4 regions of the Streptomyces sp. NPDC001568 genome follow, and region 1 is predicted to be linked to each of the others. Evidence: riboswitches for the same ligand, from Rfam matches in the RefSeq annotation. Region 1 holds a riboswitch; each other region holds the start of a gene.
What was found. A riboswitch is a leader RNA that binds a small molecule or an ion and turns the genes downstream of it on or off. The one in region 1 is predicted to bind cobalamin.
Positions count from the first base shown of each region.

Region 1 (7,397 bases):
GCGCAGCGGCAGATCGACGCCGGGTACGGCCCGTACTTCTACCTCCCGAAGTTGGAGAACCGCACCGAGGCGCGTCTGTGGAACGACATCTTCGTGTACGCCCAGGAACTGCTCGGCATCCCCCGCGGCACGGTCCGCGCCACCGTCCTCATCGAGACGATCACCGCGGCGTTCGAGATGGAGGAGATCCTCCACGAACTGCGCGAGCACAGCGCCGGCCTCAACGCGGGCCGCTGGGACTACCTGTTCAGCCTGATCAAGACCTTCGGCCACCGCACCGACTTCCAGCTGCCCGATCGGGCCGCGGTCACCATGACCGCCCCTTTCATGCGGGCCTACACCGAACTCCTCGTGCGCACCTGCCACCGGCGCGGCGCCCACGCCATCGGCGGCATGGCCGCCCACGTCCCGAGCAGGGAACCGGCCGCGAACACCGCCGCGTTCGCGAAGGTCCGGCTCGACAAGGAACGGGAGGCGGAGGACGGCTTCGACGGCTCCTGGGTCGCCCACCCCGGGCTGGTCCCCGTCTGCCGGGAGGTCTTCGACGACGTCCTCGGGCAGCGGCCGAACCAGCTGGAGCGCACCCGGGAGGACGTCGAGGCCACGGCCGCAGACCTGCTGTCCGTACGCCGGATCGCCGCCCCGCCGACCTCCGAGGGCATCCGCTCCAACGTGGCGGTGGCCCTGCGCTACTTCGACGCCTGGCTGCGCGGCAGCGGCGCCGTCGCCCTGCACGGGCTGATGGAGGACGCGGCCACCGCCGAGATCGCCCGCGTCCAGATCTGGCAGTGGCTGCGCCACGACCGGGTGGACCGGAACGCGGTCGTCGACCTCCTCGACGCCGAATGCGCGGCCCTGGAGGCCGAGGACCCGCAGGCGCTCGTCCTCGAAGCCCGGGAGGTCTTCGTGGACTGCGCGCTCTCGGTGCGGCTTCCGCTGTTCTTCACGCCCGAGGCCTACACCCGACACCTCGTCCGCCGTGTCCCCGCGCGGGTGAACGCGTGAACGCCCTGCCGCGGCCCGCCGACATCCACCGCGTCGGAGTCGTGGGCGGCGGCCGGATGGGAGCGGGCATCGCCGAGGTGTGCGCCCGCGCCGGCCTCGACACCGTCGTCGCCGAAGCGGACGCGGCCGCCGCCCGCGCCGCCGCTCAGCGCGTGGCCGTCTCCCTGGAACGCGCGGTCCGGCGCGGCAAGCTCGACCGACTCTCCGCCGAGGACGCCCTGGCCAGGCTCGTGTTCACCGGGGACCTGGAGGACCTCGGCGACCGGCAGCTCGTCATCGAGGCCGTCACCGAGGACCCCGAAGCCAAGACGGAGGTCTTCACGGCCCTCGACAAGATCGTCGCGGACCCGAAGGCGATCCTCGCCACGAACACGTCGGCCATCCCGATCATGCGGCTGGGCATGGCCACCGGACGGGCGGACAGGGTGGTGGGCCTGCACTTCTTCAACCCCGTCCCCGTCCTCCCGCTGGTCGAGGTCGTCTCCTCCCTCCACACGTCGGCGGACACCCTGGCCGCAGTGGAGACGTTCGCCCGTGACGTCCTCGGCAAGACCACGGTCCGCTCCCAGGACCGGGCGGGTTTCATCGTCAACGCGCTGCTGATCCCCTACCTGCTCTCGGCCATCCGGATGGCCGAATCCGGGTTCGCGAGCGCCGCCGACGTGGACGCCGGCATGGAGTTGGGCTGCGCCCACCCCATGGGCCCGCTCAAGCTCGCCGACCTGATCGGCCTGGACACCGTCGCCGCGATCGCGCAGTCGCTGTACGAGGAGTTCAAGGAACCGCTGTACGCCCCGCCCCCGCTGCTCCGGCGGATGGTTCAGGCGGGGCTGCTGGGCCGCAAGAGCGGCCGCGGGTTCCACCCGTACGGCCGGGTCTGAGGGGCCCGGCACGGCTCCGGGGCCGAGGGTGCGCCGGAGGTGCAGGAGAACGGTGGGGGTGCGGCGAGTGGTGTCGCCGCACCCCCAACGCGTCTCATTTCCCCGTCCGGCATGTGGAAAGCGGTGTTCATTCCCCGGTCACCGACCTAGTGTGGGCCTCGCAGCTGGTTCGCCCCGTCCGCCAGGCGGGATGCGTCGTAAGAGGGAACCCGGTGGGAATCCGGGACTGCCCCGCAGCGGTGAGTGGGAACGACCGGCGTCATACGCACTGGGACCGGACAACGGTTCTGGGAAGCGACGGCCAGTAGGTGCCCGCCGGGATACCGGCAGGCGTGCCCGCGAGTCCGAAGACCTGCCCGTTGCCCGAGCGCGATCGACCGCGCCCGGTTTCCCGGTGACCTCGTGGGCGGGTCGGCGTGCTCCAGGCGGATCCTCCCCGTCGCGTACTCGGACGTACGCGACCTTGGCGGTCCGCCCGTTCCGGCACCCTTCGCGCCTTCGGCCCCTCACCGGGTCCATGGAGACAAGCTCGCGAAGGAGAGTTCCGTGACCACCGAGTCCGCAGCCGCGGCAGTACAGGCCACTGTGTACGGGTACCCCCGCCAGGGTCAGAACCGCGAACTGAAGAAGGCGATCGAGGGCTACTGGAAGGGCCGCGTCGCAGCGGATGCCCTCCGGGAGACCGCCCGCGACCTGCGCCGGGCCAACTGGGCCCAGCTGGCCGAGGCAGGCATCACCGAGGTTGCGACCGGCGACTTCTCGTACTACGACCACGTCCTGGACACCACGGTCATGGTCGGCGCCATCCCCACCCGCCACCGGGCCGTCGTGGCGTCCGATTCCCTGGACGGCTACTTCGCCATGGCGCGCGGCACGCAGGACGTCGCCCCGCTGGAGATGACCAAGTGGTTCGACACCAACTACCACTACCTGGTTCCCGAACTCGGGCCCGACACCGTCTTCACGGCCGACTCCGCCCAGCAGGTCGCCGAGCTGAAGGAGGCCCTCACCCTCGGCCACCGCGCGCGCCCGGTCCTCGTCGGCCCGGTGACGTACCTCCTCCTCGCCAAGCCCGAGCCCGGCGTCGCCGCCGACTTCGAGCCGATCACCCTCCTGGACCGGCTGCTGCCCGTCTACGCCCGGGTGCTGGCGGAACTGCGCGCGGCCGGCGCCGAATGGGTCCAGCTCGACGAGCCGGCCCTGGTGCAGGACCGCACCCCGGCCGAGCTGAACGTCGCCACCCGTGCCTACCGGGAACTCGGCGCACTGACCGACCGCCCGAAGCTGCTGGTCGCCTCGTACTTCGACCGGCTCGGCGAGGCCCTGCCCGTCCTGGCCAAGGCTCCGGTGGAGGGCCTCGCCCTCGACTTCACCGACCGGGCCGCCGCCAACCTCGCCGACCTCGCCGCCGTCGGCGGCCTGCCCGGCAAGCGGCTGGTCGCGGGCGTGGTCAACGGGCGCAACATCTGGCTGAACGACTACCAGAAGTCGCTGAGCACGCTCGGCACCCTCCTCGGCCTGGCCGATCGGGTGGACGTCGCCGCCTCCTGCTCACTGCTGCACGTCCCGCTGGACGTCGGCGTCGAGCGCGACATCGATCCGCAGGTCCGACGGTGGCTGGCCTTCGCCCGGCAGAAGACGGCCGAGATCACGACGTTGGCCCGCGGCCTCGCCCAGGGCGCCGGAGCGATCACCGCCGAACTCGCCGCGAACCGGGCCGACCTGGCCTCCCGGGCCGCGTCCCCGATCACCCGCGACCCCGCGGTCCGGGCGCGAACGGAGGCGATCACCGATGCGGACGGTCGCCGCGCGCAGCCGTACGCCGAGCGCGCCGCCGCCCAGCGGGCCCACCTGGCACTGCCGCTCCTGCCGACGACGACCATCGGTTCCTTCCCGCAGACGGACGAACTGCGGGTGGCGCGCGCCGACCTGCGGGCCGGCCGGATCGACACCGCCGGGTACGAGGAGCGCATCGAGGAGGAGATCCGAGAGGTGCTCTCCTTCCAGGAGAAGACCGGCCTCGACGTCCTCGTGCACGGCGAACCCGAACGCAACGACATGGTCCAGTACTTCGCCGAGCAGCTGACGGGATACCTGGCGACCCAGCACGGCTGGGTCCAGTCGTACGGCACCCGCTACGTGCGGCCGCCGGTCCTGGCCGGGGACATCTCCCGTCCGGAGCCGATGACCGTGCGCTGGACGACGTACGCCCAGTCGCAGACGTCCAAGCCGGTCAAGGGCATGCTGACCGGCCCGGTCACCATGCTCGCCTGGTCCTTCGTCCGCGACGACCAGCCCCTCGGGGAGACCGCCCGCCAGGTCGGACTCGCCCTGCGCGACGAGGTCAACGACCTGGAGGCGGCCGGAACTTCGGTGATCCAGGTGGACGAGCCCGCCCTGCGCGAGACGCTGCCGCTGCGCGCGGACGGCCACGCCGACTACGTGGAGTGGGCAACGGAGTCCTTCCGCCTGACGACCTCGGGCGTGCGGCCCCAGACCCAGATCCACACCCACATGTGCTACGCGGAGTTCGGTGACATCGTCCAGGCCATCGACGACCTCGACGCCGACGTGATCAGCTTGGAGGCGGCCCGCTCCCACATGCAGGTCGCGACCGAGCTCGCCGAGCACGGATACCCGCGCGAGGCCGGCCCCGGCGTGTGGGACATCCACTCTCCGCGCGTCCCCTCGGCCGCGGAGGCGGCGGCCCTCCTGCGCAAGGGGCTGGAGGCCATCCCGGCCGAGCGGCTCTGGGTCAATCCCGACTGCGGTCTGAAGACCCGTGGTTGGGTCGAGACACGCGCTTCGCTGGAGAACCTCGTCGCAGCAGCTCGCGAGGTCCGCGCGGAGGCCGGTGACGTGACCGTCTGATCCGCGTTCGGGTCGGAACATCCGTGACCGGATGTTCCGGCCCGACGGCGTCGCCATCCGGCGGGCCGAGGACCTGCCCGTTCGTCCGCCGTCCTGACGCACTGGCGCGGGTGTGGCCACGACCTGAACAGCCGCGCCGTTTCGGGGATGTGGTGGCCGAGCTCGCGCGGTCACCATGGCGGTCCGTTGAGTCCCGCACCGGGGGCCCGGGCGGACTCCACGTGCCCAGGCCCTACCCGGCGAGTTCGCGCACCATCGCCATGTCGCTGAACGGAATGAGCTCCTCGCCGATGATCTGGTGCGGTTCGCTGCCCTTCCCGGCGATCAGGATGATGTCGTCCGGACCCGCTGCGGAAAGGGCGAAGCCGATCGCGAGTCGACGGTCGGTGAACCGTTCGAACGGTGTGCCGGTCGAGGCGAGGCCGGGGGCGATCTGGTCGAGGATCGCCTCGGGGTCCTCGGTGCGCGGATTGTCGGAGGTCAGGACGCACAGGTCGGAGAGGGTTCCGGCGATCTCGCCCATCTCGGCGCGTTTGGTGGTGTCGCGGTCCCCGCCGCATCCGAAGACGGTGATGACCCGACCGGTGGCGAAGCCCCGGATCGTGGTCAGGACGTTGCGCAGGGAGTCGGGGGAGTGGGCGTAGTCCACGATCACCGAGGTCTTGCCCGGGGTCTCGAAGCGTTCGAACCGGCCCGGGATCGGAGGCATCCGGTCGAGCGCCGCGACCAGCCCGGCCAGGTCGTGACCCAGGGTGTGGCAGGCCGCCACGGTGGCGAGCGCGTTGGCGACCGAGTACCGACCGGGCACGGGGATCGAGGCCGGGTAGGCGCGGCCGTCGTGGTGCAGGGTGAACCGGGTGCCCGAGGCGTCCATGTCGATGTCCGTCGCCCGGTAGTCGGCCTCGGCGTCGAGGGCGTACGTGGTCACCGCGTCGGGCATCAGCTCCCTGATCCCCGCCCCGACCGGGTCGTCGGCGTTGACCACCGCGCGCCGGCACAGGCCTTGGAACAGGCGCATTTTGGCGTCCCGGTAGTTCGCCATGGTTCCGTGGTCGTCGAGGTGATCCTGCGTCAGGTTGGTGAAGACCCCGACGTCGATGAAGGCGTGGTCCACCCGGTGGGTCAGCAGGGCCATGGAGGTGGCTTCCAGTACCACGCCGGCGACCCCGCGGTCCCGCATGCACCCGAGCAGGTACTGCAGGTCGGGTGCTTCCGGGGTGGTGAGGACCGACGGCGGCATCGGGATCAGCTCGTCGCCGATCCTGCTGCCGGCCGTCCCGATCACCCCGGTCCTCACCCCTTCGGCGATCCGCAGCACCGACTCGACCATGTACGAGACCGAGGTCTTCCCGTTCGTCCCGGTGATCGCCACCATGTCCATCCGTCGTCCCGGTTCACCGTGGTACCGGGAGGCGGTGATCGAGGCCGTCCTGCGGGTGTCCGCCACCCGCACCAGGCACACTCCGGACCCGGAAGCCCCGACCGCCGCGGGAAGGTCCGGTGGTCCGCCCTCCACGAGTACCGCCACCGCACCGCGCGCGATGGCGGCGCCGACGGACTCCGGTCCGCCCGCCCGGTGGCCGGGTACGGCGATGAACAGTGAGCCCGAGGTCACCTGGTGGGCGTCGAAGGTCATTCCCGCGGTGACCAGCACCTCGGTGTCACCCTTGAGCACTTCGTGGTCGTGCCCGGCCAGCATGTCGCTGAGCTTCACAGTTATTCCTTCGAATGCGGCGCGGCCCGGTCGCGCGGCCGTCGCCGGACGGCAGCGCCGGCGGCGTGCCGGAAGCTGCGGTGGTGACGTGGTACGGGCTGTGGCCGGCGGGGGCGTGACGGGTCACGTCCGGCAGGTGCAGTCCCTGTGGTGCGCTGGGGAGGGGGGAACGGACGCCGGGATCGCGCGGCCCGAGGTCGATGGAGCGGACGCGGCGTTCTCGCCGACGGCGCTCCGCACGGGCCGCGGGTTCGGGCCCCACCGGTCGGCGGAGCCTTTCCCCGGCGTGACCGGCCGAGCGGACATGGCCGAAAGGGCGCGGGAAACGGCCCTGCGGTACTTGGGGGAAAAGCAGCTAGCCGTGGCCGTGCAGCGCCCGGAGGCCGGACTGCGGCGCCTCGGCGGGGGAGGCGGAAGCCCGGCCCTGACGCGCCGGGCCGGCGGCCGGGTACGGTGCCGAGGCAGCCCGCGGGCTCTTCCTCACCACACCGTTGCGATTCATGGGCCGAGTGTACGGCCCCGGCGCCATGTCCCGCCCCGCGCCCGTTCTCCCCCGGGCCGGTACCGGGTGGGTGGCGCCCAGGGCCGGCTGGGGACCTTCACGCCACCGCGGCCGCGATCGCTCCGGGCCTCACGCCGTCCCGGCCCCGGGCCTCACGCCATCCTGATCGACTCCAAGATGCCGACCGCACCCTGACCCAGAAGGTCCTCCGCGACACACGCGCCCAGCTTCTCGGGGGCGTCGACCGGCCCCCTTCCCGACGCGGTGACCTGGCGACCTCGGCGAGCGTCGGGGTCACCCGATCCTGGTCGCCGCCTTCCAGGATGGTCTCCCGCTTGAACGTGACCTCGGGAAACCGCTCGGCGATCGGAGCGAGCCACTCCGCGACCTGGGCCCTGGCCGGCCTGCTCGCTCGGGAACCGAT
Region 1 covers NZ_JBIAVF010000021.1:74,220-81,616, forward strand. The annotation lists gene aceB (malate synthase A) at 1-1,005, shown strand, start outside; gene ACFY0I_RS32380 (3-hydroxybutyryl-CoA dehydrogenase) at 1,002-1,886, shown strand; cobalamin riboswitch at 2,035-2,261, shown strand; gene metE (5-methyltetrahydropteroyltriglutamate--homocysteine S-methyltransferase) at 2,433-4,757, shown strand; gene ACFY0I_RS32390 (UDP-N-acetylmuramoyl-L-alanyl-D-glutamate--2,6-diaminopimelate ligase) at 4,990-6,471, opposite strand.

Region 2 (7,397 bases), on a different contig from region 1:
GTTCGTAGCGTCAGGAGCATGTCGAAGACCGGGAAGCGGCGGATGCCGCGCTGGAAGCGGATCGTGCTGGTGCTCGCGTCGATCGTGGCCGTCCTCGCCGTGACCGTCGGGACGCTGTTCACCTGGCTGTACACGGGGGCCCGGATCTCCACCGTCGGCGCGGGCTTCCACCGGGCCCTCGCCGTGCCCCCGTTGGCGTCCTCGACCGTGGAGCCCGACGGGACCCGCGTCTTCGACCTGCGCATGCAGGCGGGGGAGACGGACTTCGTGCCGGGCGGGAAAACGCCGACCTGGGGCTTCAACGGCGGCTACCTGGGCCCCACGCTGCGGGCGGAGCGCGGCGAGAAGGTCAGGGTCCGGATATCCAACACGCTGCCGGAGGCGTCCACGGTCCACTGGCACGGGATGCACCTGCCCGCGGCGATGGACGGCGGTCCCCACCAGACGGTCCCGGCGGGCGGCGCCTGGTCCCCGCAGTGGACGGTCGACCAACCGGCGGCCACCCTCTGGTACCACCCGCACCCCCACGGGGCGACCGAGACCCACGTCCAGCGCGGGCTGGCCGGCATGTTCCTGCTCGACGACGAGCGGACGCGGACCCTGACCCTGCCCAGGACGTACGGCGTCGACGACGTCCCCGTCATCGTCCAGGACGTCCGCTTCGACGGGACCCGCTTGGACCACGGCCACCAGCTGATGCGCAGCGCGGGCTTCCTCGGCGACCGCACGATGGTCAACGGCACCTTGGACCCCTACCTGGAGGTCAAGGACGAACTGGTGCGGCTGCGCCTGCTGAACGCCTCCACCGCCCGCGTGTACGACTTCGGCTTCGCCGACGGCCGCGAGGTCCACCGGATCGCCTCCGACGGCGGCCTCCTGGAGGCCCCGCACACCACCGACCGGATCCGGCTGTCCCCGGGGGAGCGCGCGGAGATCGTCGTACGGGTACGGCCCGGCGAACGGGCGGTGCTGCGCAGCTTCGAGACGGCCGTCGGCCCGGACTTCTGGAACCAGCGGTTCGGCGGCGGTGACGATTCCTTCGACGTACTGGAGCTGCGGGCGGCGGCCGTCCTGCGCCCCTCGCCCCCGCTGCCGCAGGCCCTCGCGCCCTCGGAACTGCCGACCGGGCAGGACGCGGCGCGCCACCGGTTCTTCGAGCTGAGGATGTCCGGCATCAACGGCCGGAAGATGGACATGGCACGGGTCGACGAGACGGTCACGCGCGGCACCTCGGAGGTGTGGACGGTGCGCAACGGCAACGGGATGCCGCACAACTTCCACGTCCACGACGTGCAGTTCCGCGTCCTCGACGTCAACGGCGCGGCCCCGCCGCCCTCGCTGCGCGGGCCGAAGGACACCGTTTTCGTACCCTCCGGAACGACGATGCGCCTCGCGATGCGCTTCGACGGGGCGGCCGACCCGGACACCCCGTACATGTACCACTGCCACCTGCTGTACCACGAGGACCAGGGGATGATGGGGCAGTTCGTGGTCGTGGAGCCGGGCGGAGCCGCGGGCACCCCGCAGGGGGCCCCGCACGGCGCGGGCGCGCACGGTCACCGACCCTGACCGCGGGGCTCACAGCACGACGAAAACCACGGCCGCCGCCCCCATGAGGGCGGCGGCGAGGTGCATGGCGGAGTGGCCGTGGTCGCCGTACCAGAGCTGGCGGGCGAGGCCGCCCAGAGCGGCCAGGACGGTGATGACGCCGATCTGGGCGAGCAGGGTGACGGCCGTGAACGGGGCCAGGAGCAGGAGTAACGAGTTCAGCCAGAAGGGCGTGGCGCCGGTCCAGCCCCGCCACTCCCAGATCGCGGTATGCATGTCCCGGCTCCCACCCTCAACACCCTCGGCACGCGCACTCTCCGCCCCGTCGCACCAACCGCACCACGGGAGTCACGCGTGACTTCCTCAACTCGTTGGCTGTACAGCCTCCTTGGGAGCGGCGGCGGGGGCAATAGCGCGGTCGACCAGAAAAGCGAAGGCCAGGCCGAAAGTGGCCCACAGGGTGGTCTGGATGGCGAGCGAGGCCAGCCTGAACTCCCAGATCAACGCGGCCGGGAAGCCCTCCGGGACCTCGTTGATCCCGGGCAGCAGGACGTACGCCAGGGCGACGGCGGCGACGAAGGCGAGCGAACCGACCACCGAGGCGTTCCAGTTGCCGAGCCGGGGTGCCAGGCGCCGCCCCAGGAGCAGCGCGCCCGCCGCGAGGAGCGCGCTCAGGGCGATCATCAGCAGGTAGAGCGCGGTGCGTCGGGCGGCGGTGTCGGGGTCCCCGACGGCCGGCGGGTTGGCGGGGTACTTGAGGAACGGCACCAGCGTCACGGTGACGAAGAGGGCGCCGGTGACCAGGGCGGCCGTGGCCCGGGGGCCGAAGCGGCCGATGCGGCCGAGAGCGAAGCAGAAGACGAGCGCGGCGATGCCGCCGAGTGCGACGGCGAACAGCAGGACGCCGGTGCCCAGGCCCGCCGTGGCCTGCAGGGCCCGGCTGACCGGCGGCTCGTCGCCGTGGTCGTGGCCCACGGCGGCGCCCGCCTCCTCGATGGCGATCGCCGCGTCCACCTTGGACTCACCGAGGAGGTAGGCGACGAGGAAGGCGGCGACTCCGGCGAGCAGGCCGGCGAGCATGCCCCGGACGAGCAGGACACGGGGGGAGACGATGTTCACTTGGGTTCCCTTGCGCGGGTGCGGACGACGCGGAAGCCGGCGACGCGGGTGGGGGCGACGCGGAAGCCGGCGACGCGGGTGGGGGCGACGCGGAAGCCGGCGACGCGGAAGCGGACGGCGCCGGTGCGGGCGAGCGGTCGGCGGGGCTCAGTGGCAGGGGAAGCCGAGGAGGTGGCGCCCGTCGTGCAGCCATTCGTGGATCGTCTCGCCCTCGAAGAGGGCGGTGGCGCCCTGCTCGACGCCGACGAAGTACAGCAGCACCAGGGTCAGTACGCCCGCGAAGACGGCCCAGGGCGCCAGCGCGGAGAGGGAGATCGGGGTGATGGCGGCGGGAGCCGTCGTGGGCACGGCGGAGTGGGCCATGGCAGAACCTCCTGGGGAACACGCGTCCCGGTCAGTGGTGCTCGCGACGAAGGCGGCGGGTCTGACTTCCCCTTCCGGCGTGCGGGAGGGGTTCACAGTGGCGCGACCGTGCCGGAATTTCACCGTGCTTCCGTCGTACCTTCGTCATGTCGTCCGAGAACGTACCGCGCGGGTGGCTCGAACGCCACGGCGCGCGCACCCCGCCCCACGCCCCGCCCGCGAGCCCTACGCTCCCCCCATGTCGTCCGTACGCCTGCACCTGACCACCCCGCCGCTCGACCCCGACGCCCGCCGGGCCCGGTTCGGGTACGGGGACCCCTGCCCCGGCCACGCGGGCCTGGCCGGACCCGCGACCGGCGCGTGGGCGGGCCGCACCCTGGACGAGGTCGCCGCCGAGGACCCGCAGGCCGTCCGCCGCTGGTTGACCGACCCGCAGTACGCCCCTCCGGGCGGCGGGGAGTCGGTGGCCGCGCTGATCGCCCGTACGGGCGATCACCTGGCCGCCCTGGCCCCCGGGACGCACCGCGCGGTGGTCGCTCAGGCCGTCGTACGGGCGGTCGTGGTGGCGGCGCTGGACCTGCCGCCGGCCACCTTCTGGCGCCTCGACGTACGACCGGAGACGGTCACCACCCTCAGCGGTCGCGCGGGCCGCTGGAACCTGCTGCTGGGCGCGCCGGAGGCGGAGCCGCCGGACGCGGAGCCCACGTAGGACGGCGCCCCGGCCCGCGGCGGCGCCCCGGCCCGGGACAGCACGACGGCCCGGACCCCGCGACGCGGTCCGGGCCGTTGCGACGGCACTGCCCGGTCGACGACCCGGCCGGCCGGATGACCTAGGCGACGATCCAGTCGGACGTCGCGATCACCGGCTGCACCCCGTCACGGTGGATGGTGCCCTCGATGAGGCCGTACATCCGGTCCGCCGCGAAGTAGACCTCGTTGTCGTTCTTGAGGCCGAAGGGCTCCAGGTCGACGAGGAAGTGGTGCTTGTTGGGGAGGTTCAGCCGGACCTCGTTGACCTTCGGGCAGTTGTCGAGCACCCGCTCGGCCATCTGGTTCAGCGTCTGCTGGAGCGAGTACGAGTAGGTCTCGGCGAAGGCTTCCAGCATGTGCTTGCGGACCTTCTTGTACGACCGGTCCCAGTCGTACTCCGGGTCGTCGGCGGCCAGTGCGGAGTGCGCCCAGCGCGAGGTGACCTTGGTCGCCAGGATGCGGTCGTACGCCTCCTGGAGGGTCGTGTACTTGTCCTTGATGTAGCCGTGGAACTCGGAGTTCGTCGAGTTCATCACCGTCAGGTCCTTGAGGCCCGAGATGACCTGGAGACCGGTGGTCTCGCTGTAGGTGATCTGCGCGGTGCGCACTTCCTGGCCCTTGAGGACGAAGGAGTGCTGCTCCTTGCGCGTCGGGACCGGGATCCGCTCCCAGGCGTACTCCTCGATGCGGATCTGAGCCCCGCGGATCGGCTGCTGCGAGGAGACGAAGTGCTTGGCGAGCAGGATGCCGAAGGCCTCGGGGGAGGCGATGCCGTGCTCCTTGCCGAAGGCGTACACCGTGTTCTTGGTGGTGTCGGTCGGCAGGCAGTTGGCGTTGTCGCCGGTGAGGTGGACGTCGCGGAACTCACCCTGGAGCGCGACCGAGACGTTGAGGTCGCGGATCTCGTGCCAGGAACCGTCGCTGCCCTTGCGGGTGACCTTGACGATGCGGTTCTCGGCCTTGCCGTACTGGTTCTGCGCCAGGACGTGCTTGCTCATGCTGTCTTCCTTCGGGTCTCGGGAACACGGAGTCCGGTTTTCTGGATCCCGTACGCCCGGCGTCCAGCGCCCGCCCGTTGAAGGACGTCCCGCTCCCCGCCGTTCGGCCCCGAGGGGCCGCCCCGGGACTGACGTGCATCCCGGTCCGTAGGTGCTCGGGCCCGCAATGTGTCGCTCGTTGCGGTTCCTGCACGGATTGCAGCATGTGTACGACGGTTCAACCACCGTACGGATCATCCGAACACCAGCACCCACGGATTGGGCGACCCTACAATTTCGCAGGTCAGGCGGTGTGCGCGTCGGCCACGGTCAGCGCCTCGTCGAGGATCGCGAGGCCCTTCGCCACGTCCTGGGCGGAGATGTTGCAGGGCGGGGCGATGTGGATGCGGTTGCCGGCGATCAGCGGCCACAGGCCGCCCTTCTTGCAGGCCGCCCCGAACGCCGTCATCGGAGCGTTGTCGCCGCCGGAGGCGTTGTACGGGACCAGCGGCTCGCGCGTCTCCCGGTCGCGGACGAGTTCCAGGGCCCAGAAGGTGCCCGCGCCCCGGACCTCGCCGACCGACGGGTGTCGCTCGGCCAACGCCCGCAGGCCCGGACCCAGCAGCTCCGAGCCGGTCCGGGCGGACTGCTCGACGATGCCCTCCTCGACCATCGTGTTGACCGTGGCGACGGCTGCGGCGCAGGCCAGGACGTGTCCCGAGTAGGTCAGACCGCCCGGGTAGGGCCGGCGGGCGAAGGTCTCGGCGATGGCGGCGGAGATGGCCACCCCGCCGAGCGGCACGTAGCCGCTGGTGATGCCCTTGGCGAAGCAGAGCAGGTCGGGGGTGACGTCCCAGTGGTCGGCGGCGAACCACTTGCCGGTCCGCCCGAAGCCGACCATGATCTCGTCGAGGATGAACACGATCCCGTAGCGGTCGCAGAGCGCGCGGACGCCCGCGAGGTAGCCGGGCGGGGGGACGAGCACGCCGGGAGCGCCGCCGACGGTCTCCAGGATGATCGCGGCGATCGACTGCGGGCCCTCGAAGACGATGGTGTCCTCCAGGTGGCGCAGGGCGCGCTCGCTCTCCTCGGTCTCGTTCGCCGAGTGGAACGGCGAGCGGTACAGGAAGGGCCCCCAGAAGTGCACGACTCCGGCGGTCGCGCTGTCGTTGCCGAAGCGGCGGGCATCGCCGGTCAGGTTGATCGCGGTGGAGGTGGCGCCGTGGTAGGAGCGGTACGCGGACAGCACCTTGGGCCGGCCGGTGTGCAGCCGGGCCATCCGTACGGCGTTCTCGACCGCCTCGGCGCCCGCGTTCGTGAAGAAGATCTTGTCGAGGTCGCCGGGTGTGCGCTCGGCGATCAGCCGGGCCGCCTCCGAGCGGACGTCCACGGCGAAGCCGGGGGCGACGGTGCACAGCTTGCCGGCCTGCTCGGCGATGGCGGCGGCCACCTTGGGGTGCTGGTAGCCGATGTTGGTGTAGACGAGCGCACTGGAGAAGTCGAGGTAGCGGTTGCCCTGGTAGTCCCAGAAGTAGGAGCCCTCGGCCCCGGCCACGGCGAGCGGGTCGATGAGATCCTGCGCCGACCAGGAGTGGAAGACGTGCTTCCGGTCGGCGTCTTTCACGGTGGCGAGAGCGTCGGCTTCTGCGTTCATATATCGAGGGTAGTTGTCCAGGATGTGGACCCGGGGTCGACCGGGCCCGGCGCGGACGGAGAACGGCGACGCCTCGGCCGGGCTCGCCCCGGCGCCCGGCCCGGGTGCCGGCCTCCGGGCCCGTCATCGGGCCGTCCGCGTGTCCTGTTCGTACCGACTTGGGGCTCGTTTCGGGTCGCCATTTCTGCCGTGGGCCGGTACGCCGTATGTTCCGGACGTGTCCAGGTGGGGGAAAGAATGGGATTGTCCGAGGCAGGGCCGGGTAGGTGCGGCGCCGAGGGGCAGGGCGGAGACGGGAGAGCCTGTGGCTGAGCAGACGCGGAGGCTCGTCCTGGGCGGCGCGACGACCGGGGTGGTCACCCGATGCCGGGACTTCACCCGGCGCGCACTGGACGACTGGTTGTGGCCGCCGCACGCGGAGGAGACGGAGGACGCGCTCCTCCTGGTGTCCGAGGCCGTCACGAACGCCTGCCTGCACGCGGGCGGACCGCGCGAGCTGGTCCTGCGCCACGCCCCGGGGCGCCTGCGGGTCGAGGTCAGCGACGGCAACCCCGAGCCGCCGAGCCCCCGACCCGCCAGTGGCCGCTCGCGGCCCGGCGGGCACGGGCTCGTGCTGCTGGGGCGGCTCGCGAAGGGATGGGGCTGGGAGCCCTCGGCGGACGGCCGCGGCGGCAAGACGGTCTGGCTGGAGGTCGCGGCCCCCGAGGCGTAGCCGTGAGGGGCGGCTGCCCGGCCGGGCAGCCGCCCCTCACGGCATCTCGGGGTCATCTCGGGGTGGTCGGGGTCTCAGGCGTCCGTGAGGAGGCCGGAGCGCAGGCGGCTCAGAGTGCGGTTCAGCAGCCGGGAGACGTGCATCTGGGACAACCCCAGGCGGGCGCCGATCTCGGACTGCGTGAGTTCCTGCCCGAACCTCAGCGTCAGCAGCGCGCGCTCCCGCTCGGGCAGGCCGGCCAGGATCGGCTTGAGGGACTCCAGGCACTCGATGG
Region 2 covers NZ_JBIAVF010000003.1:141,820-149,216, reverse strand. The annotation lists gene ACFY0I_RS06480 (multicopper oxidase family protein) at 19-1,569, shown strand; gene ACFY0I_RS06475 (hypothetical protein) at 1,579-1,824, opposite strand; gene ACFY0I_RS06470 (CbtA family protein) at 1,912-2,667, opposite strand; gene ACFY0I_RS06465 (CbtB-domain containing protein) at 2,815-3,030, opposite strand; cobalamin riboswitch at 3,067-3,214, opposite strand; gene ACFY0I_RS06460 (histidine phosphatase family protein) at 3,269-3,739, shown strand; gene pucL (factor-independent urate hydroxylase) at 3,861-4,778, opposite strand; gene ACFY0I_RS06450 (aspartate aminotransferase family protein) at 5,062-6,411, opposite strand; gene ACFY0I_RS06445 (ATP-binding protein) at 6,716-7,123, shown strand; gene ACFY0I_RS06440 (RNA polymerase sigma factor SigF) at 7,198-7,397, opposite strand, start outside.
Region 2: another riboswitch for cobalamin. It lies ahead of ACFY0I_RS06465 (CbtB-domain containing protein); the one in region 1 lies ahead of metE (5-methyltetrahydropteroyltriglutamate--homocysteine S-methyltransferase).

Region 3 (7,397 bases), on a different contig from region 1:
TGTCCAGGGCGGCCAGTGCGGAGTCGACCCGTTCGCGGACCTCCGGCGCGGCCAGCCCCAGGTTCATCGGGCCGAACGACACGTCCTGCTCGACGGAGGCCGCGAACAGCTGGTCGTCCGGGTCCTGGACCACCAGCTGCACCGACGTCCGCAGCCGGGTCAGGCCCGACCGGTCGTACGTCACCACGGCGCCGTCGAGGCGCAGTTCGCCCGAGCCGGGCCGCAAGCCGCCGCTGAGCAGCCGCATCAGCGTGGTCTTGCCGCTGCCGTTGCGGCCCAGCAGGACCAGTGCGCGGCCCGGCGCGATGCCGAAGTCCACGCCGGACAGGACGGCGGGACCGTCCTCGTAGGCGTAGCCCGCGCCGACCAGCTCCACCAACGGGGTCACGGATACAGCTCCTTCAGTACGAGGGTCAGGCCGACCAGGGAGGCCAGCAGGGCGGCGGACGCCGCCAGGAAGCGCCGGGACAGGGCCGCCTCGGGGACGAGCACCCGCAGCGCGCCGTCGTAGCCGCGCCCGGCCAGCCCCTCCTGGAGTCGGCCAGCGCGGTCGAAGGCCCGTACGAACGAGGTCGCCGCGAGCCCGGCCAGCGAACGCCACACCGCGGCCCGGTTCGTGTGCCCGAGGCGGGCCGCCTGGGCCCGGCGGACCTGGGCCATCGAGTCGAGCAACAGGAACCCGATCCGGTACATGACCAGGGCCACGTCCACGACGGGGGCCGGCACCCCGGCCCGCACCAGCCGGGGCAGCACGTCGGAGACCGGGGTGGTGAAGGCGAACAGCAGCACCCCGAGCGAGGCCGCCGAGGTGCGCAGGAGCAGCTCGGCGGCGTGCCGGGGCCCGTCGGGGGCGAGCGAGACGAATCCCGCCGGCCCGCCCAGGGACACCAGCAGCGGCAGCGCCCCCGTGCAGCAGAACCCGAGCGGCACCCGGAAGGCCCGCCACAACTGCCGGCCGGCGACCCCGGCGGGGCCGAGCAGCACCGCCAGGGTCGCCGCGGCGACCAGCGGCCCGCCGGGCCAGGGCGGCAGGCACACGGCGGTGACCGTCAGCCCCAGCCCCAGCAGGGCCTTCTCCAGCGGATGGCGCCGCCGCCAGCGGCTGCCGTGCGCCGCGACGTCGATCGGCAGCACCGCGCTAGCGCTCCGCGCCGGCCGCGGGGGCCGTACCCGCGTCGCCGCCGGTCCCGACGCCCGTCCCGGCAGCGCCGTCGGCCTCGGCGGCCGCGAGCGCCGCGCCCTGCCGGCGCCCCTTGCGCACGCCGAAGTAGTACGCGAGCACGCCCGCGCCCAGCGCCGCCTGGAGGGCGAACAGGGCCGACTCGATCTCGCCCGACGGGGGTTCGTACAGGGGGGAGAACCAGGGCTCGTAGTCCGGCTTCAGCTCGGTGATGGCCGCCTCGGCCTGCGCGTCGGCGCCGGCGAACGGCTCCTCCTTGCCGTCCCCGAGCCCCAGCGCGAGCGGGAGCACGGCCAGCGCCGCCACCAGGAGCAGCAGCAGGGTGTTGATCTTCGCGTTCCTGGTCATCGCGCCGCCGCCTCCTGCTTCGACTTGGTACCGGTCAGCCGGGCGACGCCCAGGCGCACCAGGTCGGACTTGCTCGACTGCATCAGCAGCCGCACCACGAGGACCGTCAGCAGGCCCTCGCTGACCGCGAGCGGGATCTGGGTGAGGGCGAAGATGCCCGCGAACTTCTCCAGCGCGCCGACGAACCCGCTCGCGGGGTCCGGGAAGGCCAGCGCCAGCTGGACGGAGGTCACGCAGTAGGTGACGAGGTCGGCGAAGAAGGCGCCGAAGAAGACGGTCACCATCAGCGGCACGTCGAACCTCTTCAGCAGTCGGTAGACCCCGTAGCCCGCCCAGGGTCCGGCGATGGCCATCGAGAAGACGTTGGCGCCGAGCGTGGTGAGCCCGCCGTGCGCCAGCAGCAGGGCCTGGAACAGCAGGGTGATCGTGCCGAGGACCGCCATGATCGGCGGCCGGAACAGGATCGCTCCCAGCCCGGTGCCGGTGGGGTGCGAGCAACTGCCCGTCACCGAAGGGATCTTCAGGGCGGAAAGGACGAATGTGAACGCTCCGGACGCCCCGAGCAGCAGGGTGCTCTCGGGATTGGCCTTCACCTCGCGGGTGAGGGCGCGCACACCGTGGACGACGAAGGGAGCGGATGCGGCGCCCCAGGCGACCGCGTGCAAAGGGGGCAGGAACCCCTCGGCTATATGCATGAGTAGGGAGACCTCTCCAGCACCTCGTGGATGGACGACGTGCCCCGGCCGGTCTCCTGGCTCACGGGTACTGATGCCCTGACTCCGCCTTCCCGGGGCCGTGCGGTCTCCCGCGCGGAACCCAGTGGCTTCCCGCAGGAATGGAGCCGGACTTCCCGATCACAGTGGCGAGGGCCGCACCGGTTTTCCACCGGTTTCCCGAACACCAAGGCCCGCTGACAGTAGTCGGCCGCGCGGACCGGCAACAACCCGGCCCCGCCGGCGGGCGGTGACCCGGGTGGGTGCGGCCCGATGGCGCCCGGGGCCCGGCCGGGCCAGCGTGGGGGAGTGGCTGACGACTCCTTCGACTACTCGGACCTCTCCGCCGTCTACGTGAACTGCACCCTCAAACGCTCGCCCGAACCCAGCAACACCGAGGGCCTCATCGCGCGCAGCCGCGCCGTCATGGAGGCCGCCGGCGCCCGTACGTCCCTGATCCGGGCCGTCGACCACGACATCGCCACCGGGGTCTGGCCGGACATGACCGAGCACGGGTGGGAGAGCGACCAGTGGCCGGTCCTGTACAGCCGGATCATGGACGCCGACATCCTCGTGCTCTGCGGCCCGATCTGGCTGGGCGACAACAGCTCCGTCATGAAGCAGGTGATCGAGCGGCTCTACGCCTGCTCCTCGATCCTCAACGAACGGGGCCAGTACGCCTACTACGGGCGCGTCGGCGGAGCCCTGATCACCGGCAACGAGGACGGCGTCAAACACTGCGCCATGAACGTCCTCTACAGCCTCCAGCACCTCGGCTACGCCGTCCCGCCGCAGGCCGACGCCGGTTGGATCGGCGAGGCCGGGCCGGGACCCTCCTACCTGGACCCGGGTTCGGGCGGCCCCGAGAACGACTTCACCAACCGCAACACGGCCTTCATGTCCTGGAACCTCATGCACCTGGCCGCGCTCATCAAGCGCGCCGGCGGTTTCCCCGCGCACGGCAACCAGCGCTCCGAGTGGGACGCGGGCTGTCGCCTCGACTTCCCCAACCCCGAGCACCGCTGAGCCGTCCGGAGGCGGACCGGTGGGCCGACCCCGACCGGTGACGACAGGGGGCCCGGGGTGTGCGACACCCCGGGCCCCCGACCGCGCGCGGGTCCCGTCAGGTCAGCACACGTTGGGGTGCGAGACGTCCACCACGACCCGTTCCGGGTTGTGCAGGACGGTGACGCCGTAGGCCGGCTTGGTGTCGAAGGCGGCGCCGAAGGTCACGTACCCCTCGTAGTCGCCGGTCATGGCGATGCCCTTCAGCTTGGGCAGGTAGATCTTCTGCAGCCGGGGGCCCTGGTAGACGTTCTGGCCGGCGTCGTCGTGGCCCGCGGCCGGGTTCAGGCGGATCTCCAGGAAGTACTTCCCGGCCAGCGGGACGGGCTTGCCCGACCCGTCGTAGACCAGCTTGGAAACGGGACTGACGTTGACCGTCGGGACGTAGCCCTGGAGGTCGATCACGATCCGGTCGAAGGTGCAGTGACCGCCCCAGCGGGCGTTCACGACGAGCGGAGTCTGGGTCCTGGTGGTGGAAGCGGCGGCGGAGGCGGCGGTGGCCGGACCGGCGAGTGCGAGTCCGGCGGTGAGCAGCGCGCCCGTGGCCAGGGCCACGATCCGCCGACGACGAGGGCGAAGCAGGTGACGCATGACGTCCCCCCGATTCTTCAGAGACGGGGACAGGGTTGTCATCGGGTAGGACACCCGAGGGGCGCCCACGGTTGCACGCCCGCGCCGCCCCGTTTCCGCCCGCTCCGGCGCCCCCCCCGGCCGCGCGGCGCACCGGGCGGCCGGTCAGTGCGCCAGCAGGGCGCTCACCTCGGCGTCGAGGTCGTAGTGGCGGCGCTCCTGACCGCGCGGGACCAGGACGGTCATCCGGCGACACAGCTCGCGGACGTCCTTGGCGCGGGCGGAGACCACGCAGTTCTGCAGGCCGTTGCTGAAGGCGAGGAAGACCCGCGGCTCCGAACGCTGCCGACGGGGCCACACCTGTATGTCCCCCTCGCCCGTCGCGGTGGCCTCCCCGTCGAGCAGCAGCTCCCGGGAGAAGACCCAGCGCGCCAGGTGGACCCCCGCGCCGCGGAAGTCCACGGCCAGCTCGTACGGCCGGTCCGTGCGGTACACGAAGACTCCCTGGAGGGGGACGGACACGGGAGCCGCCTCCAGCCGGAGCGGCAGGACGCGGTGCTCGGTGACGACGGTGTCCAACGGGTGAGCCTTCCTCTCGAACGGGGTCTTCCGGGGCCCTTCCGGCACGCTAGCCGACCCCCTCGGCCCGGCCGGGCGCCGAAGGTCCCGAGGCGGACGGGCCCCTGGACCCGTCCTCGGGGCCCGCGGGCAGCCGCAGGCCGACCAGGGCGGAGACCCCGGCGCCGAGCGCGCCGAGCAGCAGCAGGGCCGCGCCCGGGTTGACGTACGGGGGGACGGCGGCGAGCCGGCGGTGCGGGTCGCCGGGGATGTGGCATTCCAGCTCCAGCGGCAGGAAGGTCGCCCGGTAGCCGTCCACGCGGGCCATCCGGTCCTGCCCGACCGCCTTCAGGCAGGCGTCGAAGGTGCGGCTCTCGTCGAGGAACAGCAGCGGCAGGGTGCCCCACACGTAGAGGCCGACGGCCCCGGCCCCGCAGGCCGCGGCGATCCTGCGCCGGGGTGCTCGCGCGTTGAGCGCGTACGCCAGGAGGCCGGCGGCGGCGACCAGTCCGACCAGCACGATCGTGATCAGGGCGATCGGATTGTGCCCTTCAAATGACCCCGAGGCATGCGGACTTGGAGCCCAGTGCGATGTTTCCACGCTTCCCCCCTCGCCGGTACGCGAGATCGTAGCCGCCTCCTGCGACGCCCCTGCCCCGCCCCTGGTTCCGTACGCGGAAGAGCCCGCCCTCCGGCAAGGAGGACGGGCTCTTCGGGCGCGGCGGCGGGCCGCGCGGTCGCTACGGCAGCGGGTTCCAGACCAGCGACTCGTGCGAGTTGGACTGGCCGATGGCGGTGAAGCCGGAGCCGTTCGCCTGCGCGCCGTTGTTCTGGTTCGAGGCGCCGAAGCCGGAGGCGACCTGCTGTGCTGTGGAGGAGTTGCCGGCGTTGCTGCCGCCGACCCCGCTGCCGAGGATCTCGGCGAGGGCGGCGTTCGAGGCGGTGCCCGCGGCGCCGGCCCCGTTGTCGGCCTGTGCCGCGCCCGTGAAGAAGGCGGCGGCGAGGGGGAGCGATGCGAGCGCCGCCATCACGCGGATGCTGCGGGTGCTTGCCATGGTGAAGTCCTCCAGTACGCAAAACGGCATGATTCCAAGGCGGTTGGCCGACCGCCGGGTGGGACGCGACGTCGTGGGATCACCCTTGCGCACGTGATCATCAAGAACCAGCCCAGACCGGGTTGTTCCCCCTCAAGCGTGATCAACTCGATCCAAACCCCGAACCGGTGGCAATTTCGCATACCGGGAATGTCCGGATAGGTACTGGCGCGGAGGGGCCCGGCGCACCTGCGCCGGGCCCCTCCGTCACCGCCGCCCGGTCAGCCCGGGTCGGCGCCGGTCAGCACTCGATGACGTTGACCGCGAGGCCGCCGCGGGCGGTCTCCTTGTACTTGACCTTCATGTCCGCGCCGGTCTCCTTCATGGTCTTGATGACCTTGTCGAGGGAGACCTTGTGGCTGCCGTCGCCGCGCATGGCCATCTTCGCGGCGGTGACGGCCTTCACGGCCGCCATGCCGTTGCGTTCGATGCAGGGGATCTGCACCAGGCCGCCGACCGGGTCGCAGGTCAGCCCCAGGTTGTGCTCCATGCCGATCTCGGCGGCGTTCTCGACCTGCTCCGGGGTGCCGCCCAGGACCTCGGCGAGGGCGCCGGCCGCCATCGAGCAGGCCGAGCCGACCTCGCCCTGGCAACCGACCTCGGCGCCGGAGATCGAGGCGTTCTCCTTGAACAGCATGCCGATCGCGCCCGCCGCGAGGAGGAAGCGGACCACGCCGTCCTCGTCCGCGCCCGGCACGAAGTTCATGTAGTAGTGCAGGACCGCGGGCAGCACCCCGGCCGCGCCGTTCGTCGGGGCGGTCACCACGCGCCCGCCCGCCGCGTTCTCCTCGTTGACCGCCATCGCGTAGATGGTGGTCCACTCGCTGCGGTGCATCATCGGGTCGCCCTCGGTGCGCAGCTGGCGCGCCGTGGAGGCGGCCCGGCGCTTGACCCGCAGGCCGCCCGGCAGGATGCCCTCGCGGGACATGCCGCGAGCGACGCAGGACTGCATGACCCGCCAGATCTCCAGGAGGCCCTCGCGGATCTCCTCCTCGGTGCGCCAGGCCTTCTCGTTCTCCATCATCAGGGAGGAGATCGACAGGCCGGTCTCGTTGGCGAGGCGCAGCATCTCGTCGCCCGAGCGGAACGGGTACTTCAGCTCGGTGTCGTCGAGCTTGATCCGGTCCTCGCCGACCGCGTCCTCGTCGACGACGAAGCCGCCGCCGACCGAGTAGTACGTCTTCTCCAGGAGCGGGTTGCCGGCCTCGTCGTAGGCGAAGAGCGTCATGCCGTTCGCGTGGTACGGGAGCGATCGGCGGCGGTGCAGGATCAGCTGGTTGGGCTCGTCGAAGGCGATCTCGTGGCCATCGCCTATCTCCGCCCCCAGCAGCCGCAGCCGGCCGCTCTGCCGGATGCGCTCGACCTCGGCGTCGGCGGTCTCCACGTTCACCGTGCGGGGGGAATGCCCCTCCAGGCCCAGCAGCACCGCCTTGGGAGTGCCGTGGCCGTGGCCGGTGGCGCCGAGCGACCCGAAGAGCTCCGCGCGGACGGAGGCGGTCTGGGCGAGGACGCCGTCCTTCTTCAGCCGCGTGACGAACATGCGCGCCGCGCGCATCGGGCCGACCGTGTGGGAGGAGGACGGGCCGATACCGATGGAGAAGAGGTCGAAGACGGAGATGGCCACTGGCGGACTCCCTTGTCTGCTCGTGGGGTGGGAGGGGGCAGGAGGTGGAGCGGTGTGCTGATCGAGCGGTGTGGTGATCAAAGGGGCGGATCTGCGGATTTTGTCCGCTGGTCGAGCCTAACGCGTGCAGGTGAACGCCTCTGCTGCCGGACGTGGCGTTCAGGCGTGGGCCGGCTCGCGTTCCGGTTCCGGCGCCGGGGCGGCGGAGCCGTCCAGCACCGGGTCCGGGCCCGGCAGGCCCGCCC
Region 3 covers NZ_JBIAVF010000016.1:82,118-89,514, reverse strand. The annotation lists gene ACFY0I_RS27700 (energy-coupling factor ABC transporter ATP-binding protein) at 1-388, opposite strand, end outside; gene cbiQ (cobalt ECF transporter T component CbiQ) at 385-1,134, opposite strand; gene ACFY0I_RS27690 (energy-coupling factor ABC transporter substrate-binding protein) at 1,139-1,528, opposite strand; gene ACFY0I_RS27685 (energy-coupling factor ABC transporter permease) at 1,525-2,223, opposite strand; cobalamin riboswitch at 2,252-2,448, opposite strand; gene ACFY0I_RS27680 (flavodoxin family protein) at 2,515-3,267, shown strand; gene ACFY0I_RS27675 (hypothetical protein) at 3,370-3,897, opposite strand; gene ACFY0I_RS27670 (SsgA family sporulation/cell division regulator) at 4,042-4,455, opposite strand; gene ACFY0I_RS27665 (hypothetical protein) at 4,505-4,954, opposite strand; gene ACFY0I_RS27660 (hypothetical protein) at 5,175-5,489, opposite strand; gene ACFY0I_RS27655 (L-serine ammonia-lyase) at 5,770-7,152, opposite strand; gene ACFY0I_RS27650 (APC family permease) at 7,312-7,397, opposite strand, start outside.
Region 3: another riboswitch for cobalamin. It lies ahead of ACFY0I_RS27685 (energy-coupling factor ABC transporter permease); the one in region 1 lies ahead of metE (5-methyltetrahydropteroyltriglutamate--homocysteine S-methyltransferase).

Region 4 (7,397 bases), on a different contig from region 1:
CGACGGCCAGGGCTTCGGCCATCAGCTCGTCGGCCGCGACGATGCGGGAGACCAGGCCCGCCCGCTCGGCTTCGACGGCGTCCATGGTCCGGCCCGTCAGGCAGAGCTCCATCGCCTTCGCCTTGCCGACGGCCCGGGTGAGGCGCTGCGAGCCGCCGATGCCGGGGATCACGCCGAGTTTGATCTCGGGCTGGCCGAAGACGGCGGTGTCGGCGGCGAGGAGGATGTCGCAGAGCATGGCCAGTTCGCAGCCGCCGCCCAGGGCGTAGCCGGATACGGCGGCGACGGTGGGGGTGCGGAGGTCGCCGAGGCGGTCCCAGGCGGTGAACCAGTCGGTGAGGTACATGTCCATGTACCCCTGCGGCTGCATCTCCTTGATGTCGGCGCCCGCCGCGAAGGCCTTGGCGGAGCCGGTGAGGACGATGCAGCCGATGTCCGGGTCGCGGTCGAGGTCGGTGGTGGCGGCCACGACCTCGTTCATCACCCGGAGGTTGAGGGCGTTGAGCGCCTTCGGCCGGTTGAGGGTGATCAGGGCGGTACGGCCCTTGCGTTCGACCAGGATGGTCTCGTAGTCGGTGGCTTCGGTCACGGGGTGGTTCCCTTCGGTGCTTCGGCCGCCGCGTCCCGCAGGACGTGGACGATGCCGGAGAAGTCCTGTGCGGCGCCGCTCGCTTCGGCGAACGCCGCGTACATGTCGGCCGCGCGCAGGCCGAGGCCGGCTTCGATGCCGCCGGCCCGCAGGGCGTTGGCGGCGAGGCCGAGGTCCTTGGCCATGAGCGGGGCGGCGAATCCGGGTCGGTAGTCGCGGTTGGCGGGGCTGGCCGGGACGGGGCCGGGGACGGGGCAGTTGGTGGTGAGCGCCCAGCACTGGCCGGAGGCGGTGGAGGCGACGTCGTACAGCGCCTGGTGGGACAGGCCCAGGCTCTCGCCGAGGACGAAGGCCTCGCTGACCGCGATCATCGAGATCCCGAGGATCATGTTGTTGCAGATCTTCGCGGCCTGGCCGGCGCCGGGACCTCCGCAGTGCACCGCCTTGCGGCCCATGGCCGCCAGCAGCGGTTCGGCCTCGGCGAACTCGGGCTCTGCGCCGCCCGCCATGAAGGTGAGGGTCGCCGCTTCGGCGCCCATCACCCCGCCGGACACGGGTGCGTCGAGCGCCCGGTGTCCGGCGGCGGCGGCCGCCTCGTGGGCGGCGCGGGCGTCGGCGACGTCGATGGTGGAGCAGTCGATGAACAGGGTGCCGGGTTCGGCGGCGGCGAGGAGTCCCTCGTCCCGGTAGAGGGCGAGGACGTGGCGGCCCGCGGGCAGCATGGTGATCACCACGTCCGCCCCGCCGGCGGCCTCCCGTGCGGTGTCCGTGATCTCCACGCCGGCGGCGGACGCGGCGGCCAGGGCGTCGGGGACGAGGTCGAAGCCGAGTACGCGGTGGCCTGCCGCGACGAGGTTGGCGGCCATCGGGCCGCCCATGTGGCCGAGGCCGACGAATGCGATGACGGTGGTCACCAGGGCACCTCCTGGAAGGAATCGGTGGTGGCGAGGGCCAGTTCGCGATCGGCGCCCAGCGGGGCGAAGTACCGGGCCGTGTCGGCCTCCGTCACCTCGGACAGGCGGGCGGGCGACCAGCGGGGGTCGCGGTCCTTGTCGATGACCTGGGCCCGGATGCCCTCGACGAGGTCGGGCGAGGACAGGGCCGCGCAGGACACCCGGTACTCCTGCTCCAGCACCCGTTCCAGCGGCCCGAGCCGGCGGGCCCGGCGCAGCGCCGCCAGGGTGACCTTCAGGGCCGTGGGCGACTTGGCGGCCAGGGTGGCTGCGGCCTCCTTCGCCGCCGGGACGCCCGCGGCGAGGAGACGGGCCGTGACCTCCTCCACCGTGTCGGCGGCGTAGCAGTGGTCGATCCACTCGCGGTGGGCGGCCAGTTCGCCGGCGGGTGCCGGGCTCACGTGCGCGGCGAGGGCGTCGTGCACGGGCTGCTCGGCGAGGTCCTCCATCAGCGCGCCCAGCCGTTCGGAGGCCACGAAGTGGTCGGCGAGGCCGCAGAGCAGCGCGTCGGCGGCGCCGACGGGCGCACCGGTCAGGGCCAGGTGGGTGCCGAGCTCGCCGGGCGCCAGGGCGAGCAGGTAGGTGCCGCCGACGTCGGGAACGAAACCGATGCCGGTCTCGGGCATGGCGATGCGGGAGCGTTCGGTCACGATCCGGACCGAGCCGTGCGCCGAGACGCCTACGCCGCCGCCCATGACGATGCCGTCCATGAGGGCCACGTAGGGCTTCGGGTAGCGGGCGATCAGGGCATTGAGCCGGTACTCGTCGCGCCAGAAGTCCGCCGAGGCGGTGCCGCCGGCGCGGGCGTCCTCGAAGATGGCGCGGATGTCGCCACCCGCGCACAGTCCCCGTTCCCCCGCTCCTGAGATCACCACCGTTTCCACGGCCGGGTCGTCGCGCCAGGCGGTCAGGGCGTCCGCGATCCGCAGCACCATGGCGTGGTTGAGCGCGTTGAGGGCCTTGGGGCGGTTGAGGACGAGGTGGCCGGAGCGCCCCTTCCTGCGGACGAGGACTTCTTCTGCTTCGCTCATCGCAGGGTCTCCGTCAGGCCGCGGGCGACGATGACGCGCATGATCTCGTTGGTTCCTTCCAGGATCTGGTGCACACGGAGGTCGCGGACGATCTTCTCGATGCCGTATTCGCTCAAGTAGCCGTAGCCGCCGTGCAGTTGGAGTGCCTCGTTGGCCACGGCGAAGCCGGTGTCGGTGGCGAACCGCTTGGCCATCGCGCACAGCTCCGCGGCCTTCGGGTCGGCCGCGTCGAGGGCCTGGGCGGCCGTACGGAGCAGCGCGCGGGCGGCGGCCAGCTCGGTGGCCATGTCCGCGAGCCGGAACTGGAGCGCCTGCGCGTCCAACAACCGGGATCCGAAGGCTTCCCGGTCGGCGAGGTAGGACAGGCTGCGGTCCAGGGCGCTCTGCGCGCCGCCCAGCGAGCAGGCGGCGATGCCGAGGCGTCCGCCGTTCAGGCCGTTCATGGCGATGCGGAACCCGTCGCCCTCGGCGCCGAGCCGTCGGTCGGACGCCAGGCGGACCCCGTCGAGGATCACCTGCCGGGTGGGTTGGGCGTTCCAGCCCATCTTCTGCTCGTTGGCTCCGAAGGACACCCCGGGGTCGTCCCGTTCGACGACGAACGCCGAGATGCCGCGGGGCCCCGCCTCCCCGGTCCGGGCCATGACCACGTAGATCCCGGCCGCTCCGGCGCCGGAGATGAACTGCTTGACGCCGGTCAGGACGTAGTGATCGCCGTCCCGGTCGGCGCGGGTGCGCAGGGCGCCCGCGTCGGAGCCGGCTCCGGGTTCGGTCAGGCAGTAACTGCCCAGCGCCGTCGCCGTGCAGAGGCCGGGCAGCCAGCGGCGGCGCTGCACGTCGTCCCCGTAGCGGTCGACCATCCAGGCGACCATGTTGTGGATGGACAAGTAGCCGGCGATGGAGGGGCAGCCCGTGGCCAGCGTCTCGAAGACCAGGACGCCGTCGCTGCGGCTGAGGCCCGAACCGCCGTGTTCCTCACGGACGTAGACCCCGCCGAGGCCGAGGTCGGCCGCCCTGCGCAGGACGTCGACGGGGAAGTGCTTGTCCCGGTCCCAGGCGACTGCGTGCGGTGCGAGGTGCTCCCGGGCGAAGTCGAGGGTGACGTCGGCGAGCGCGAGCTGGTCCTCCGTGAGGGTGGTCACGGCGCTCATCCCATCGTCGGGATGGTGAAGCTCGCGCCCTCCTTGGCCCCGGAGGGCCAGCGCGAGGTGACGGTCTTGGTGCGGGTGTAGAAGCGGATCGAGTCGGGTCCGTGCTGGTTCAGGTCACCGAAGCCGGACCGCTTCCAGCCCCCGAAGGTGTGGTAGGCCACGGGGACGGGGATCGGCACGTTGACGCCGACCATGCCCGCTCCCACCCGCCGGGTGAAGTCGCGTGCGGTGTCGCCGTCGCGGGTGAAGATCGCGACGCCGTTGCCGTACGGGTGCTCGGTGGGCAGCCGCAGGGCTTCCTCGTAGTCGGCGGCCCGTACGACGGAGAGCACCGGGCCGAAGATCTCCTCGCGGTAGATCCGCATCTGCGGGGTCACCCGGTCGAAGAGGGTGGCGCCGGCGAAGTAGCCGTCCTCGTGACCGGACAGGGTGAACCCGCGTCCGTCGACGACGAGTTCGGCGCCCTCGGTGGCTCCGATGCCGACGTAGCGGTTGACCCGGTCGAGCGCGTCCCGGCTGACCAGCGGTCCGAAGTCGGCCTCGGGGTCGTCGGAACGGCCCACGCGCAGGGTGGAGATGCGTTCCGTCAGCTTGGCCACGAGGGCGTTCGCGGTCTCCTCGCCCACGGGCACGGCGACGGCGATCGCCATGCAACGCTCGCCGGCCGAACCGTAGCCCGCGCCGATGAGCGCCTCCACGGCCTGGTCGAGGTCGGCGTCCGGCATGATGATCATGTGGTTCTTGGCGCCGCCGAAGCACTGGGCGCGCTTGCCGTGCGCGGCGGCCGTGGCGTAGATGTGCGCGGCGATCGGGGTGGACCCGACGAAGCCCAGGGCCTGGACGCGGGGGTCCTCCAGAAGGGTGTCGACGGCCTCCTTGCCGCCGTTGACCACGTTGAGCACGCCGGGCGGCAGTCCGGCCTCCAGGAACAGTTCGGCCAGCCGCAGCGGCAGGGAGGGGTCCCGCTCGGAAGGCTTCAGGATGAAGGAGTTTCCGCAGGCCAGGGCGGGCGCGGCCTGCCAAAGGGGAATCATCGCGGGGAAGTTGAAGGGGGTGATCCCGGCGACCACGCCCAGCGGGGAACGCAGCGAGTGCACGTCGATCCCGGTACCCGCGTTGTCGGTGAACTCGCCCTTGAGCAGGTGCGGCACACCGGCGGCGAACTCGACGACTTCCAGACCGCGTTGCAGATCGCCGTGTGCGTCGGCGACGGTCTTGCCGTGCTCGGAGGACAACAGCCGGGCGAGGGAGTCCCGTTCGCCCTCCACCAGCTGGAGGAAGCGCAGCAGGACGCGGGCGCGCCGCTGCGGGTTCCACTGCGCCCACTCCAGCTGGGCCTCCTCGGCGTTGGCGATCGCCGCCTCGGTGTCGGCGCGCCCGGCCAGGGGGACCCTGGCCTGCACCGCGCCGGTGTTGGGGTCGTACACGTCGGCGAAGAGCCCGGACGTGCCGGTGGTGTGCTTGCCGCCGATGAAATGGGTGAGTTCGCGGACCATCGAAGCCTGCTCTCGTCAGGTGAGAATCCGAGGGAGGCGCGGCGCGGAGGCGGTGGGCACCGATCGGGGTGCGCGCACCGCGGGTTCGGCCGCGGGACAGGGGAGGACCGGGGGCCCTCGTCGAGTCACGAACGCGAGGACCGGGCCTCGCCGTTCGGGTACTCCGCCGGATCACCAGGGCCGTGGTCACGTACCGGTGCCATGCGTGTCTGCTCCATCCTCGTGGACAACACGGAACACCCCACGGCCGGTATCCTGGCTCCCGGATCATCGCGCGCTCTTCGACCTTCCCGACGGATGGATTCCGTCAGTGGCCTGACCTGCTGAAGAACGCACTTCCCGGTCACAGTGGCGGGACCGCGCCGGATTCACACCGGCTTCCCTGCACCGCGGGCTTGTCACGAACATATAGTTGGACGTCCTAGTAAGTCCACCCCCGCCGCGGCGCGGTGGTGTGAAGGGCCCTGCGGAGCGGGACCTACAGTCGGGTCATGCGCATCGTCTCCCTGCTGCCCGCGGCCACCGACATCGTCGCCGAGCTCGGCCTGACCGCCGATCTGGTGGGCCGTACGCACGAATGCGACTGGCCGCCACGGGCCGTGGCCGGCGTGCCGGTGGTCACCTCCGCCGAGTTCTCGGCGGACGCCCTGAGCAGCCGGGAGATCTCCGCCGCCGTCGGCGGCGCCGCGCACAGCGGCTCCTCGCTCTACACCCTCGACACCGGGGCACTGGGTGCTTTGGCCCCCGACGTGATCCTGACCCAGGACCTGTGCGACGTCTGCGCCGTCTCCTACGCCGGGGTCACCCGGGCGGTGCGCGTGCTCGACGGTGGACCCCGCGTGCTCAGCCTGGAGCCGCGCACGCTGGGCGACGTACTGGACTGCCTGGTCACGGTGGGCGAGCTGCTCGGCGTACGGGAGCACGCGCGGGAGCGGCGGGAGGCGCTCGCCGACCGGCTGGAGACCGTACGGGCGCGGACGGCCGGGCGGCGGCGGCCCCGGGTGGTGGCGATCGAATGGCTCGACCCGCTCTGGCCGGCCGGCCACTGGGTGCCCGAGCAGATCGGGTACGCGGGCGGCGAAGCGCTGCTCGCCGCCCCCGGCGAACACACCCGGCCGATGGACTGGGCGGCGGTCCGGGCCGCCCGCCCGGACGTCGTCCTGGTCATGCCCTGCGGCTTCGATCCGCAGCGAACCCTGCGCGAGCGGGAGCTGCTGACCTCGCTGCCCGGCTGGGAGGACCTGCCGGCGGTGCGGTCCGGCGAGGTGTGGGTGCTGGACGGGCCGGCGTACTTCAACCGGCCCGGTCCCCGCGTCGTGCGCGGCGCGGAGGTGCTGGCGCACGTACTGCACGGGGTCCGGGCGGGCGAGCCGGTGACGGCGGCGGAGGCCTTCCGACTCGGGTGAGGAGGCGGAGAGGGCGGGGCCGACGAAGGCGGAGGCGGAGGCGGTACCTCTTTGTCGCCGTGCTCACCAGGAATACGGAGGCCTGGAAGGACATCCCCCCACTCGGACGGGATGTCCGGTTGATCGCCTCGGAGCCGGCCGGCGTGAGCCACGAGAAGGTGCGCTCCACCGCCCACCGTTTGGGCTGGACCTGGAAGCCGCGCTGGTCAGGGTTCCTTCCGCAGATCTCCAAACCGCGGCCTCTGTCACAGGTAGCGGAGGGAACACCGACACCGCCCGCACATGGTCGGTGGGACCGACAAGAGGCTCAGCCTCCGCCGGCGCAAGTCTCCGTCCTCGCCGACCTGTGCGCCCGGGTGTGCCGCCAGTACGACGCGCCGGCCTCCGAGATCTACGGGCACCGGGACTTCAACAGCACCGCGTGTCCCGGTGACACTCTCTCCGCGCTGCTGCCGAAGCTGCGCGAGGACGTCGCCCGGCGACGCGGAAGCGCCGAGCCCGTGTCGCTGCCGCGCCGGCCCGAACACCCTCCTCTCGACCGGCCCGCCGACCCGGCGGCGGTGGCCGACGCTCACTCGGAGTACCTCCCGGAAGGCCTGCTGGGGTCTCTGCGCCACGGCTGACACGCACGGCGCGGACGGCTCACGTCACGGTTCGGTACGGTCGTCGCCCGCCAGCGGCCCGACCGTCCGCAGCAACCGCTCCGTGTGCCTGTCGGCAAAGCCGCTCCCGCCCGTGGCTTCGTGCCGTCAGGTGCGCCGCACGGCCGGCAGC
Region 4 covers NZ_JBIAVF010000005.1:20,326-27,722, reverse strand. The annotation lists gene ACFY0I_RS10495 (enoyl-CoA hydratase) at 1-589, opposite strand, end outside; gene mmsB (3-hydroxyisobutyrate dehydrogenase) at 586-1,503, opposite strand; gene ACFY0I_RS10485 (enoyl-CoA hydratase/isomerase family protein) at 1,500-2,573, opposite strand; gene ACFY0I_RS10480 (acyl-CoA dehydrogenase family protein) at 2,570-3,721, opposite strand; gene ACFY0I_RS10475 (CoA-acylating methylmalonate-semialdehyde dehydrogenase) at 3,718-5,217, opposite strand; cobalamin riboswitch at 5,445-5,624, opposite strand; gene ACFY0I_RS10470 (cobalamin-binding protein) at 5,709-6,623, shown strand; gene ACFY0I_RS10465 (N-acetylmuramoyl-L-alanine amidase) at 6,620-7,246, shown strand.
Region 4: another riboswitch for cobalamin. It lies ahead of ACFY0I_RS10475 (CoA-acylating methylmalonate-semialdehyde dehydrogenase); the one in region 1 lies ahead of metE (5-methyltetrahydropteroyltriglutamate--homocysteine S-methyltransferase).